3 regions of the Exiguobacterium sp. s6 genome follow, and region 2 is predicted to be linked to each of the others. Evidence: riboswitches for the same ligand, from Rfam matches in the RefSeq annotation. Region 2 holds a riboswitch; each other region holds the start of a gene.
The links. A riboswitch is a leader RNA that binds a small molecule or an ion and turns the genes downstream of it on or off. The one in region 2 is predicted to bind S-adenosylmethionine.
Positions count from the first base shown of each region.

Region 1: it holds a riboswitch for S-adenosylmethionine, as region 2 does, so the genes downstream of both, metK (methionine adenosyltransferase) here and KNP75_RS06475 (aminotransferase class I/II-fold pyridoxal phosphate-dependent enzyme) in region 2, are expected to answer to the same signal.
Region 3: it holds a riboswitch for S-adenosylmethionine, as region 2 does, so the genes downstream of both, KNP75_RS00910 (2,3-diketo-5-methylthiopentyl-1-phosphate enolase) here and KNP75_RS06475 (aminotransferase class I/II-fold pyridoxal phosphate-dependent enzyme) in region 2, are expected to answer to the same signal.

Region 1 covers NZ_JACSLN010000001.1:829,472-832,748, forward strand. The annotation lists gene pckA (phosphoenolpyruvate carboxykinase (ATP)) at 1-867, opposite strand, end outside; SAM riboswitch class I at 1,182-1,301, shown strand; gene metK (methionine adenosyltransferase) at 1,432-2,640, shown strand; gene KNP75_RS04310 (hypothetical protein) at 2,683-3,210, opposite strand.
Region 2 covers NZ_JACSLN010000001.1:1,250,293-1,253,569, forward strand. The annotation lists gene KNP75_RS06465 (MDR family MFS transporter) at 1-407, opposite strand, end outside; gene KNP75_RS06470 (AI-2E family transporter) at 672-1,772, opposite strand; SAM riboswitch class I at 1,948-2,048, shown strand; gene KNP75_RS06475 (aminotransferase class I/II-fold pyridoxal phosphate-dependent enzyme) at 2,127-3,277, shown strand, end outside.
Region 3 covers NZ_JACSLN010000001.1:151,808-155,084, forward strand. The annotation lists gene KNP75_RS00900 (methylthioribulose 1-phosphate dehydratase) at 1-193, opposite strand, end outside; gene KNP75_RS00905 (2-hydroxy-3-keto-5-methylthiopentenyl-1-phosphate phosphatase) at 190-840, opposite strand; gene KNP75_RS00910 (2,3-diketo-5-methylthiopentyl-1-phosphate enolase) at 837-1,994, opposite strand; SAM riboswitch class I at 2,064-2,165, opposite strand; SAM riboswitch class I at 2,371-2,473, shown strand; gene mtnK (S-methyl-5-thioribose kinase) at 2,555-3,277, shown strand, end outside.

The DNA of each region.
Region 1 (3,277 bases), 420 kb from region 2:
CGAGCCAAATCGAATGGCATCGTAGATTTGAGGTTCGTTCTCACGCGACAAGTTGATCGTCTTCGCGTAGCAACCGCCTTCAATGTTGAAGACGCCATCAGGAGACCAACCATGCTCGTCGTCCCCGATTAAATGACGTTCTGTGTCGGCCGATAGCGTCGTCTTTCCGGTACCCGATAGCCCGAAGAAGAGAGCCGTCTCGCCGGCGTCCGATACGTTCGCCGAGCAATGCATCGACAAGACGTGCTGTTCTGGTAACAGGAAGTTCATGACTGAGAAAATCGATTTTTTAATTTCGCCGCCGTATTCTGTTCCCCCGATCAGAATGGTCCGTTTGGCGAATGAGACGAGAATGAACGTTTCGGAGTTCGTCCCGTCGACTTCCGGATCGGCCTTATAGCTCGGTGCATAGATGACCGTGAACGGATCAAAGGCACCTTGTGTCGGCCATTCGCGCAAGAACAACTGTTTCGCGAACAAGTTGTGCCACGCGTATTCTGTGATGGCCCGCACTGGAAGCGTATAATGCTCGTCAGCCCCGGCAGACGCCTCGAGATAATAGAGCTTGTCTTTCGTCTCGAGATGCGTGAGCACTTTATCGAGCAGTGCCGTGAACTTCTCTTCTGCGATCGGTTGGTTGACCGGACCCCAGTCTACTAAATGATTGCTGACTTCATCTTGCACGACGAATTTGTCTTTCGGTGACCGTCCTGTGAATTTACCTGTACTGACCGATAAAGCCCCGTCTTTCGTCAGTACGCCTTCCCCGTTGCGAATGGCTTCTTCCACCAATTCTGGAACCGTTAAGTTCCGCATCATGTCGGCACCTTTAATTAATTCTTCGATTTTCAGGAGCGTTGTCGCCATCCTGAATCCCACCTTTCCCCTAAATAGATGTGGATGAAATCCGCATACTTCCGCGTTTAATTAGTATGACGTTTTTATTATATGTGACATACTAATCAAAAACAAGCCTTTTTTACCCTTTAAAGTAAGCGCTTTCTTACACTGTCATTCTAACATATTCTGTACCAGGTCATAGTACAAAATCGAAAACCGACAAAAAAATGTTTGATATTTCACAAACATAACTATTGCGAGTTCGTGAAAAGTTTTACGAATTCAGTCGATACGCTTGACAGAACGGGGTGTCATTTATATGATGGTCTTCGTAACGGATACTCTTATTCTGAGCGGTGGAGGGAACAAGGCCCTACGAAGCCCAGCAACCGTCCGATTTGTCATTGTTATTCGGAAAAGGTGCTATCCTGAAGCGAAGCGCAAGCTTCGAACGATAAGAGGGTAAGGAAGAACGATTCAACCTTTCCCATTGAACATGGCGAAAGGTTTTTTTCATTACCGTCCCAAAGCAACGCGTAAGGGGAACGAGTACCGTCCACACATCACCCTTATTATAGGAGGTTTTTCGAAATGGCAAACTTGAACCGTCGACTTTTCACTTCGGAGTCCGTCACGGAAGGACATCCGGATAAAATTTGTGACCAAATCTCAGATGCGATTTTGGATGCGATTTTAGCTGAAGATCCAAACGCCCGCGTTGCGGCTGAGACATCTGTCACGACAGGTCTTGTGCTCGTAGCAGGTGAGATCACAACATCAACTTACGTGGATATCCCGAAAGTGGTTCGTGAAACAGTTCGTGAGATCGGCTACACACGTGCAAAATATGGTTTTGATGCAGAGACTTGTGCTGTCCTCACATCGATTGATGAGCAATCGGTAGACATCGCCCAAGGCGTCGACCAAGCGCTTGAAGCTCGTGAAGGACAAATGACTGAAGAAGAAATCGATGCGATCGGCGCTGGTGACCAAGGTCTCATGTTCGGTTACGCAACAAAAGAGACACCAGAACTCATGCCGCTCCCGATTTCACTCGCACACAAATTGTCACGTCGTTTGGCAGAAGTTCGTAAGAACGGCACGCTCGCTTACCTTCGTCCTGATGGTAAGACACAAGTGACGGTCGAATACGACGAAGCGAACAACCCAGTTCGCATCGACACAATCGTCATCTCGACGCAACATGCCGAAGACATCACACTCGAACAAATCCAAGCTGATTTGAAAGAGCACGTCATCGACGCGGTCATCCCGTCTGAACTTATCGACGCGGATACAAAATACTTCATCAACCCGACTGGCCGTTTCGTCATCGGTGGACCACAAGGGGATGCAGGCCTTACAGGACGTAAAATCATCGTCGATACGTACGGTGGTTACGCTCGCCACGGCGGCGGCGCGTTCTCAGGTAAAGATCCAACCAAAGTTGACCGTTCAGCGGCGTACGCGGCTCGTTACGTAGCGAAAAACCTCGTTGCAGCGGGACTTGCTGACAAAGCAGAAGTTCAACTTGCTTACGCGATCGGCGTTGCCCACCCGGTATCGATCGCAGTCGACACGTTCGGCACAGGCAAATTGAGCGAGACTGAGCTCGTCGAACTCGTTCGCGAGAACTTCGACCTCCGTCCGGCCGGCATCATCAAGATGCTCGACCTTCGCCGTCCAATCTACAAGCAGACAGCAGCTTACGGCCACTTCGGTCGTACAGACGTTGAACTCCCATGGGAGCAAACGGATAAAGCGGCAGTGCTTGAAGAAGGCGCGAAACGCTTCGCATAAGACAGTAAAAACGACCTTTCTCAGCGAAAGGTCGTTTTTTTGTTAGGCTTGTGTTTTGTTGTCATTCGATGATTCGTTATTGCTTGATGACGTGTCGGATGAAGTTTCTTGCCCGAGCGCCGTATCTTTCGCATCGACGACTTTCTCGCCGATCGATTGAAGATCTGACTTCGCTTCTTGCGCCGTGCCGACGACTTTGTTCACGTCTTCTTTGACCGTGTCGACTTCACCAGCGACTTTCTCGTATACGTTTTGAACGTCAGTGGCAACTTCTTGGATGATTCCAGAAGCCGATTTCACTTGGTCAATGACTTGTGAGGCCTTTCCGGCTGGGTCTTGTTTGACCGTATCGACGAGACCGCCGACCGACGATTTCGCGCTCGAGAACGATTGTTTCGTGTTCTCACGGTTCGACGTGCTAAGTAAGGCGAGCAGACCGCCGACGAGGGCGCCGAGGAGCATCCCGGTCACGACGGTGATTTTAGGGCCACCTGCATTTGCTTGGTCAAACTGACGATTTGGATTGTTGGCTTGCTCTAGTTTTGGATCATGTTGTAGTTTCGGTTCCATAGTAACACTCCTTTTTGTAAGTTGGCATTGATACTCTTATACCCGAGTCAAAATGGAAAATAACGTC
Region 2 (3,277 bases):
AACGCCTCGTTCATCTGTTCGGGCTCGGTCACATCGGCTACCATCGCGCTTGCGGCCGGGTGGAACAATGAGTTCGTCAAACCGAGCATGGCGTTCAAGAGAAGGAGCGGCCAAAACGTTTCGGCGAAGGCGAAACCGACGAGGGCGAGGGCGTCGCCGAGAATGGCAGCCATCATGATCGGTTTGCGGCCATAGAGGTCTGCGAGCCGTCCACCGACGACCGATCCGATGAGCGCCATGATCGGTCCGGTCGCCATGATGACCCCGACCTGGATATAACTGTCGAGCTTGTCGCTATAGTAGAGGACGAGGAACGGTGCGATCATGAACATCATGACACCGGTGATCGTCTCTCCGAGGAAGCGGATCCAAATGTTACGGTCGAGCTGTTTGAGTGATTGAATCATTAAGGTCACCTGCTTTAGTTGATAGAATAAGAAAAGGGACGCAGCATGCACAAAGGCATACGCGTCCCTACGATCTTAGGCATGCCTCGGAAGGCAGGCGACATCACGGATTCAAATCACGGAGAGGCGCCTGCCGGTCAATATGAACTTGGACGTGCGAGCGTTGAATGACTGACATCGGTACCTCTCCTTTCTGCATTGGACTGTCTTCTCTTCAAGATTATGATATTTCCGTGAAATGTGTCAACATAAATCGTCAATGTGTCATAATAATTCGTTCAAATTCTTTCGGCTGAGCCGGTAGTCGATCAACCGAGAGAACACGACTTGAATCATCGCCGTGACCGGGACACTGATGAACATCCCGACGAGACCGAACAGGCTACCCCCGATGATGATCGAGGTGATGACCCAAAATGGGGTGATGCCGACGCTGTCGCCGAGAATCTTCGGGCCGAGCCAAAGTCCGTCGAACTGTTGCAACAAGAAGATGAACAAGAGGACGATGAGCGCCGTGAACGGGTCATAGAAGTAGGTGATGATGAACGCCGGAATCATCCCGAGCAGCGGACCGACGTACGGGATAAAATTCAAGACGCCGACGATGACGCCGAGTAGAAGCGCGTAAGGTGCCCCGATGATCAACAGACCGGCGACGGCCAACACCCCGATGATGAGGCAGTCGATCGACTTCCCGATGATATAGCGTTTGAAGATGTAATCCATCTCTTGAAAGATGTCGATCGTCGTCTTAGCCGACGCGACCGGGAACATCGCATACAACAGCCGCTTGAACATGCGGGCAAAAACCTCTTTGTCTTTTAACAGATAGATTGAGATGACGATCCCAATCAAGAAATTGATGAGCGTCATCGTGAAGCTCGACACGTAGCTGACCGACGACAAGACGGCGGTCTCGACCCAGCCCGAGTAACGTTCCTCGAAGCGGCTGAAATCGATGGCTTGGGCGATCGTCGCGTTGTACTCTTTCAAGTACGTGTTCAACTGGGCGAGGAACCCGTCAATCTGTCGGATGTAGAACGGGAGCTCTTCGATGAGTGAGGCCACACTCGAGTAGATGCGCGGGAACAATGTCACAGCGGAGATGACAAGAATCCCGATGAAGACGATATAAACGATCAGCAAACCTTGATAGCGTTTTAATTGAAACCGTTCTTCTATATAGGACAGGACGGTATTCAGGAGCAGCGCGATGGCAATTCCCATGATAATCGGCGTCAGCAACTGGAACGTGTAGTGCAACACACTAGAAATCGTGTCCGGTTCACTGATGACTTTCCATAGGACGAGCAGAATCAATCCGATCACGCTCAACTTCCAAATTAATTGACGATTTAATTCCAAAGGTCCATCCCCTCATCTTTTAAATTTTGTAGAATAGTGTTCACTTTGTACTATGACCTTTTTTTTATCGGGATTCAATAGGCCACACCCATTTTCGAAAAAGGATTGACAAGATTGGTAACGTTTGGTTAACTAAGTGACATATTACAAAAAGACAAATCGCATATAAAAACACTTTCTATCAAGAGAAGCGGAGGGACTGGCCCGATGAAGCTTCAGCAACAGATTGTTCCAATACTGTGCTAATTCCAGCAAGGTGACCTTGAGAGATGGAAAGGTGGTTGTTTGAATACGTCCGTATCTCGACACCCCTTTCCGCGGAAAGGGGTGTTTTTTTGCATAGGAGGACTATTCATGACAGACAGACGCTCACACTTACTTAAAACTTTACCACCCCAACATTTTGTCGGACTCGCCGATGAAGTCGCAGCACTTGAACAGGCCGGTCGCGATATCATCCGACTCGGTCAAGGGACGCCGGATTTGCCGACGCCCGCCCCGATCTGCGACGCACTTCAGACGGCGCTCCTTGATGCCTCGACCCATCAATACGGTCCGTTCCGCGGTCAGGCCCGTCTGAAACAAGCGGTGGCGACGTTTTACTTGAATGAGTACGGCGTCGAAGTCGATCCCGAGACGGAAGTCGCGATCCTCATCGGTTCCAAGTCCGGACTCATCACGTTGCCGCAATGTGTGCTCGAGCCAGGGGACGGGATCTTGCTGCCGAACCCCGGCTATCCCGACTACATCTCCGGGGCACGACTCGCCGGTGCCGTCGTCCGTGATCTCATCTTACGCGAGGAGCACGGTTTCCTCCCTGACTATGAGACGCTCGATACGGAAGGGGCGAAACTCATGTATTTGAACTATCCGAGCAATCCAACGGGGGCCGTGGCCACACCAGCCTTCTTTGATGACACCGTTCGGTTCGCCCAGGAGCGGGACTTGATGGTCGTCCATGACTTCGCGTATGGCAGCATCGGGTTTGATGGACATGTCCCGCCGAGCTTTCTGCAGGCAGAGGGGGCGAAAGACGTCGGCATCGAGGTATATACGATGTCGAAGGCGTTCAACATGTCCGGTTGGCGCGTCGCCTTTGCCATCGGGAACGCAGACATCATCGAGGCGATCAATACGTACCAGGATCACGTCCACGTCAGCGTGTTCTCGGCCATCCAGGCGGCGGCTGTCGCCGCGCTCGAGGCCCCACGCTCTATCCGGGACGATTTGGCCCGACTCTATGAGGCGCGACGCGATCGCCTGATCGATGGGTTGAACCGGGCCGGGTGGGCCGTCGAGCCGCCGGAGGGTTCGTTCTTCGTCTGGGCGAAAGTGCCCGAGGGCGATGCCAAATCGTTCTCGCGTAAGTTATTGTACGAGGCAGGAGTCGCCGTCACACCGGGCTATTTCTTCGGTTCAGAAGGGAACGGATACGTCCGCTTCGGACTCGTCTCGCCCGAGCCGAAAATCGATGAGGCCGTCGAACGAATCGAGCGGTTGTTTGC
Region 3 (3,277 bases), 1.1 Mb from region 2:
CGGCCGCATCGACGTGAACAAAGTCGTCCGGTGTTCGTTTTCGTTTATCGCGTCCGCTCGCCGTGACGAGAAATTCGAGCGGGTCATCGGAAACGCGAATCGCCAAATTCCCACTCGTTCCGGGGAACCAGTCGCGGGCGGCGAGTTCGTCTTTAATGTCGGCGAGTTCAAGCCAACGTGTCGCAAGGCTCATACGGACACCTCCTTCAAGTGATGGGTGATGTCGTCGAACGTCTCGAACGGGGCATAACGGATGCCTGCCGCTTCGCAGAGCGTGATGAGTTGACCTCGGGCATAGACGAAGTCGGCACGCTTCGCGACCTCGAAATCGGTCACCGAGTCACCGATGACGATCAAGCGGTCGTCGGGATTGACGATGCGACGAGCGAGCGTCGGCTTGCAACAACCGCAATCGTTCGTACATTGTTCGTCGCAAGCGTGCGGCCAAGCGACGGTGACCGTCTCAGCGGAGAAGTCGGCGACGTTACAGTAGATGTGTTCGGGATCGACGTAGCCTTCCAAAATCGGATGGACGAAAAAGTCCATCCCGCCGCTGACGACGTCAAACTTCCAGCCATGGGCCCGAACTTCTTCTAAAAATGCCGGGAACCCTTGGCGGAGCGTGATGCGCCCCAACAAATAATCACGGTAAGTCGGGGCGGCCTCGCTCGGCAACAGTCGAAACATTTGACCGACCCCGGATCGGATGGAAATCCGTTGCTCGAGGACCGCGTCTTTCAACTCGACCCAAGCCGGCGGGGCGAACGCCTTCATCAACGCGATGATATTGTCTTCCGCCGTAATCGTCCCGTCAAAGTCGCAGAGGATATGGATCGTCATCGTGACGCCCACGCCTTCAACGCGGTATCGAGCTCGTCCGTCTGCCCTTCGGTTTGACCGAGTACGTGAGCGATGGCTTGTCGGAACGCACGAGCCCCGGCGGCTGCACCGTCCGGATGACCGTGAATGCCACCGCCGGCGTTGATGACGACATCCGTCCCGAAGTCCCGAATGATATCGGCGACGAGTCCCGGATGAATCCCCGCGGACGGGACCGGCAAAATCGGCTTCGACCAATGTGGTTCGGCACTCTGGTCGCGAATCACGAACGCCTCGTCGCGCGGTGTCGCAAGTGAGCCGTACGGTGACGGGAAGAGCGTCAAATCGGCCCCGGCGAGGCGAGGGAGTTTACCGAGTAAAAGCGAATGACTGATTGACCCGGTCAAGGCGCCGGCAAAGGCCGGATGTGCCAAGATCGGGACGTGGATATCCGGATCGTTCGCGAGTTCGCGCAGTGCGTCGAGACCGTACGTATAGACGTTGAACAGGAGCGCCGTCGCACCGGCCTCGGTGAGACGGAGCGCCTGGTCACGCAGACCGAACACGGGGCCGCTCAGCGTGATCGCGTACAGGACGCGTTTCCCGGTCGTCTCGAAGTGGGCTTGAATGACGTCTGCTCCGATCCGGGCCCGTTCGAGCGAAGGGGTGAGCGGGTTGTCGTATAAAATCTCGTCGTCTTTGACGATATCGATGCCACCGGCGAACTGATCGCGGAGTTGCTGCTCGAGAAACGCGAGGTCACGGCCGATGACGCCTTTGAAGATGCTCATGACGAGCGGGCGATCCTGAACGCCGAGCAACTCACGAATCCCGTCGACACCGAACTTGGCGCCTTTGAAATCAGAGGCGAGCGTCTCCGGCAACGTCAAATCGATTAATCGGACCGAATCATCGAGGGACAGTTTCCCGAACGTCGTCGTCAAGATGGATGAAAAGTCAGGGCTGACATTATGTAACGGATAGCGGATCGTGAAGCGGCTCGTCGTGTCCGTATGTGTGGTTGATACGACCTCACCTCGGAACGCCTGTAACTGCTCTTGCTCTAAGTGAGGCAAGTCCGTCCATGTGCCGACGGTCAGCTCGAGGGCGATCTTGTCGGCGACGGTCGCGACCGCGTCCGTCTGTTTGATTTCATATGTGGCAGTGATACTCATATGGTTCCTCCTTCCAGGCAAACAAAAATGACCCCATGCCGAGGCAAGAGGTCATCATAAAAAAATGAACTCTTATCTCTCAGCTTACGCTGCAAGAATTAGCACCGTGCCATCTCTGGTCGGTTGCTGCGACATCATCGGGCTTGTCCCTCCGTCTGCTCTTGATAAGAATGTGATTTGAAGTTGTGAAATTTAATTGAATTTTTGCACAGAATCGTCACATCGTCAATTCCTTTTTTTCCAAAAAAAATATTTTGGAAAGTTGTTTCCATATATGCACAAAAAAAGACGAAGTTACATCGGGAAATTGCCGTTGACAATCGTGACGTCGAGTCCGTAATATTCAGCACATAAGTTCACCGAATCGAATAAACCACTCTTATCGCGAGTTGGCAGAGGGAATTGGCCCGATGACGCCGCAGCAACCGACCACTAGGCACGGTGCTACATCCACCAGACGAATGTCTGACAGATGAGAGGAACAACCAGTTTGGCTGTGCCTCTTTCTCGCGGAGAAAGGGGCTTTTTTTGTGGGCAACGTACAGGAAGGGGAAAACATTATGTCATATCAACCATTTACAGAACAGACCGTCGTCGAGCATGTGAAAACGTTGGGGTTAATCGAAGACGGAGGCATCACGCATTGCGAGGAGATCGGAGACGGCAATTTGAACCTCGTTTTCCGCATCCGACAAGGCGAAACGAGTCTCATCGTCAAACAAGCGCTCCCATATGCGAAAGTCGTCGGCGAAAGTTGGCCGCTCACACTTGAACGGGCGTGGATCGAGCAGTTGGCGTTGCGCGAATTCGCCAACGTCGTCCCTCGTTTCGTGCCAGTCGTGCTTGGCAGTGACCGCACGCTCGCCTACACGATTTTAGAGGACCTGTCAGATTTTGAGATCGTTCGGACAGGCTATTTGGAAGGGAAAACGTATCCTGAACTTGCCCGCCATGTTGGGGAATTTTTAGGCGAGACGCTGTTCGCGACGTCGGATTACGCGGCCGGACCGATCGTGAAGAAGCGGATTGAACGTGACTATTACAACCCGGAACTGTGTGACATCACCGAGAAACTCATCTTCACCGACCCGTTCAAAGATGCGGAGTCGAACAACATCGAGACGGCGCTGCGAGAAGATGTCGAACGCCTTTGGCAAGACCAAGCGCTCAAGGTCGAGGTGACGAAACTGAAAGTCGGGTTTGTCACGAAACATGAGGCGCTCCTGCACGGCGACCTACATACGGGCAGTATTTTCGCGACTCAACAAGAAACGAAAATCATT